DNA from 2 places in the Rhizobium sp. AC44/96 genome. Region 2 is predicted to be linked to the other one. Evidence: predicted binding sites of a transcription regulator. Region 2 holds the regulator's gene; the other holds the start of a gene.
The links. Region 2 encodes HrcA, which represses chaperone genes, less so after heat shock. Its sites were predicted from a motif close to GTTAGCACTCNCNNNNNGNGAGTGCTAAC; they were not measured.
Positions count from the first base shown of each region.

Region 1: the regulator HrcA is predicted to act here: its motif matches at 1,445-1,473, upstream of groES (co-chaperone GroES).

Region 1 covers NZ_LXKO01000001.1:497,485-499,684, forward strand. Annotated here, with positions in the region: gene groL (chaperonin GroEL) at 1-1,032, opposite strand, end outside; gene groES (co-chaperone GroES) at 1,090-1,386, opposite strand; gene chrA (chromate efflux transporter) at 1,842-2,200, shown strand, end outside.
Region 2 covers NZ_LXKO01000001.1:74,115-76,314, forward strand. Annotated here, with positions in the region: gene rph (ribonuclease PH) at 1-223, opposite strand, end outside; gene hrcA (heat-inducible transcriptional repressor HrcA) at 405-1,493, shown strand; gene A6U87_RS00330 (GFA family protein) at 1,506-1,940, opposite strand; gene grpE (nucleotide exchange factor GrpE) at 2,135-2,200, shown strand, end outside.

The DNA of each region.
Region 1 (2,200 bases), 420 kb from region 2:
GCCTTCGATGTCGGACTTGGCGCCAGCGCCGTCCACGATCGTCGTGTTTTCCTTGGAGATCGAAACCTTCTTCGAACGGCCGAGCATGTCGAGCGTTACGGATTCCAGCTTGATGCCGAGGTCTTCGGAGATGACAGTGCCGCCCGTGAGGATAGCGATGTCTTCCAGCATGGCCTTGCGGCGGTCGCCGAAGCCAGGAGCCTTGACGGCAGCGATCTTCAGGCCGCCACGCAGCTTGTTGACGACGAGCGTTGCAAGAGCTTCGCCTTCTACGTCTTCAGCGATGATGAGGAGCGGCTTGCCGGTCTGAACGACGGCTTCGAGAACCGGGAGCATCGCCTGCAGGTTCGAGAGCTTCTTCTCGTGGAGGAGAATGTAAGCGTCATCGAGGTCGGCGACCATCTTTTCCGGGTTGGTGACGAAGTAAGGGCTGAGGTAGCCGCGGTCGAACTGCATGCCTTCGACGACTTCGAGTTCGGTTTCAGCGGTCTTGGCTTCTTCGACGGTGATGACACCTTCGTTGCCGACCTTCTGCATGGCTTCAGCGATATCAGCGCCGACCTGCTTGTCGCCGTTTGCGGAGATCGTGCCGACCTGGGCAACTTCAGCCGAGGTGGAGATCTTCTTTGCCTTTGCCTGCAGGTCCTTGACGACTTCTGCAACAGCGAGGTCGATACCGCGCTTCAGGTCCATCGGGTTCATGCCGGCGGCAACTGCCTTGGCGCCTTCGCGAACGATAGCGCGGGCAAGAACGGTAGCCGTCGTGGTGCCGTCGCCGGCGATGTCGTTGGTCTTCGAAGCAACTTCGCGGACCATCTGGGCGCCCATGTTTTCGAACTTGTCGTCGAGTTCGATTTCCTTGGCGACCGATACACCGTCCTTGGTGATGCGCGGAGCGCCGAAGGACTTGTCGATAACAACGTTACGACCCTTCGGGCCGAGGGTTACCTGCACTGCGTCAGCGAGGATGTCGACGCCGCGCAGCATCTTTTCGCGCGCAGAGCGGCCGAACTTTACTTCTTTAGCTGCCATTTTGAGAACTCCTGAAAAGGGGTGTCAGCGAATTACGATTGATGGGAAACCGGCTGATTAGCCGATGATGCCCATGATGTCGGCTTCCTTCATGATCAGAAGGTCTTCGCCGTTGATCTTGACTTCGGTGCCGGACCACTTGCCGAACAGAACGCGGTCACCAGCCTTGACGTCGAGAGCGACGACCTTGCCGGAATCGTCACGAGCGCCGGAACCGACGGCGACGATTTCGCCTTCCTGCGGCTTTTCCTTGGCGGTGTCAGGAATGATGATGCCGCCCTTGGTCTTTTCTTCGGACTCAACGCGGCGAACAACGACGCGATCGTGAAGGGGGCGGAAGTTGGTGCTTGCCATTGTCTAATCCCTCGATCAAATGACACTCGCAGGCCGAAAGCGGCCTGCACGGATGGGTGTTAGCACTCTCTTGTTATGAGTGCTAGCGGCCTGCATTTAGGGTTGGCCTGTTGGGGAGTCAAGGATGAGGGTGACGATTTTTCCCTAGGGGACCTTTGTATCGTTTTGATGGCAAAAACGCCCCGCCTGCCAAAATCATTCCACTTCTCTGATAATCTTTGACAAACAAATTCTTATGGCTCGCCCTCGGGCGTTAACCTTGCCACATGAACGCGCGGGTCTCTGACGCTTGGGACCGGCGCGAACAGGAAGTTACAATGGCGATCTTCGGCCGACAGCGCATTGCATCGGCCGCATCGTGTTGGGATTGTCGCACATCGGTGCCAATGATACGGAGCAGTTTAAGGCCGGAAAGGCGCAATTGGCCTCGCATGTCGGGGCGAGGGGCAGGCAGCGTGAATAAAGTCATTGCGGCAGATGAAGTCGTGGCGGTTCCTTCGTTTCGGGAGGCCACGCGCGTTTGGGCAAAGATCGGCTGTCTGAGCTTCGGCGGTCCGGCCGGCCAGATCGCGCTGATGCACAAGACCCTTGTCGACGAGAAGCGCTGGATCTCGGAAGAGCGTTTCCTGCATGCCCTGAGTTATTGCATGCTACTGCCGGGGCCGGAGGCGCAGCAGCTGGCGACCTATATCGGCTGGCTCATGCACGGCGTTCGCGGTGGCTTGGTCGCCGGTCTGCTCTTCATCCTCCCCGGTTTCGTTGTCATCGTCGCGCTCTCCAGCCTCTACGTGCTGTTCCAGGATGCGGCATGGTT
Region 2 (2,200 bases):
TCATGCGCTCGCCGGTGGCGCGCGGCAACATGCCGTATTCCGCGGTGACCCAGCCCTTGCCGGTGTTGCGCAGCCACGGCGGCGTCTTTTCTTCAAGGCTCGCCGTGCAGAGCACGTGCGTGTCGCCGAATTTCACCAGACAGGAGCCTTCGGCATGCTTGGAAAAGTTGCGCTCGAAGGAAACCTTGCGCATTTGATCGGTTTTTCTGCCTGATGGCCGCATTCTATTCTCCTGGGGCATGACGCGAAAAGTACGAAGCGAATGGCAAACGGCGTCACACGCGCTTTTATGTTGTTGACCGCTTCTACGATTGGCGGCGCTCATTTGCAATTTCCCTTTTGCCAGCACGCGGAGATTGGCTATATTTTGTCCGATCATCGTCAGCACAGGTGCGCAAGAATTCATGGAGTTCAGATCGACGTCGGTTTCGGATGCAGTGGCTGCACTGGACGAACGCTCGAAGGAAATCTTTCGCCGCATCGTGGAAGGTTATCTCGAAAGCGGAGAACCGTTGGGTTCCCGCAATCTCTCGCGCATTCTTCCCATGTCGCTTTCGCCGGCATCCGTCAGGAATGTCATGAGCGATCTGGAGGAACTCGGCCTCATCTACTCGCCGCATGTGAGCGCCGGCCGGTTGCCGACGCAACTGGGCCTGCGCTTCTTCGTCGATGCCTTCATGCAGGTCGGCGACCTCACGGCTGAGGAACGTGCGAACATCGATCGCCAGGTGCGCGCGGGAAATCGCGACAATCCGATGGAAACGATGATGAACGAGGCGAGCCGGATGCTGTCGGGCATTTCCCGCGGCGCCGGGCTCGTCATCACCTCCAAGAGCGATCCGGTACTGAAGCATGTCGAGTTTATTCGCCTTGAGCCGACCAAGGCGCTCGCCGTTCTGGTCGGCGATCACGACCAGGTCGAAAACCGCATTATCGAGCTGCCGGCAGGCGTGACGTCCTCGCAGCTGATCGAGGCGGCAAACTTCCTCAATGCCCACATGACAGGTCAGACGCTTCCGGAGCTGCGCAATCAGCTCAGCAAGCTGAAGGACAACGTGCGCCAGGAACTCGATACGCTGTCGCAGGATCTCGTCGAGCGCGGCGTTGCCGTGTGGTCCGGCAGTGCGGATGAAGGCAAGCCCGCTCAACTCATCATTCGCGGCAGGTCGAACCTGCTCGAAGGGCTTGTGGGCGCTGACGATCTCGATCGCTTGCGCATGCTGTTCGACGATCTGGAGAAGAAGGACAGCCTGATCGAGCTGCTCAATCTGGCGGAGAGCGGTCCGGGCGTGCGCATCTTCATCGGTTCGGAAAACAAGCTGTTTTCACTGTCCGGGTCGTCGCTGATCGTCGCGCCCTATCGCGACAACGACGATCGCATCGTGGGCGCGGTGGGCGTCATTGGCCCGACACGGCTCAATTACTCGCGCATCGTACCGATGGTGGATTACACCGCCCAACTTATCTCGAGAATGTCGCGTTCCGGCATCTGATCGCGAAGGCGGCTATTCCGGCAGGAGCTCGCCGGAGCCGCCCATTTCGGCCGGCATGTCCTTGAACTTGGGAAGCCCGTCCTTCACGCGAAACACCGTCTCGGCGTAGTTCACATGCAGAGTGGGAGTGTAGCGCAGGCTCGGGATCACCGCTGCGTAGACGTCCGTGACGCCCCACAACGGGTGCTCGGTCAGCAGATGCCCGCCGCAAAGCTCGCAGAACTTCCGGACGCTTGTGTCGCTCTTCTGATAGGCCTCCATGTGCTCGCCGCCCTTGGTGACGTGCACAGCGCCCTGCGTCCAGAGTGTAAAGGCGTTGATCGGCCCTGCCGACCATTCCCGGCACGAGTTGCAATGACAGTAGCCCATCGCGACCGGCTCCCCCCTGACCTCGATTGCAACCATGCCGCAGAAGCACTTTCCTTTATAGCTTGCCTGATCGGTCATTGGGGGCTCCTGAAAACCGCGGTGAGACCATAAATATATACCAATATAAGGATTGCATGAAATGAGAATGCATGGCGATCGGGCAAACTCGATCCGCCCGCATTTCCGGGTTCTTCGTCACGCAGACTTGATTTTTGCCGGCCAAAGCTCGATATCGGGCACATCCAAGAAGACACCAATGACCGGAGAACGTCATGACTGACGAAACGACGAAGAACGGACCGGACGCAGCGGCGGCCGATACCGCTGCGAACGTCGAA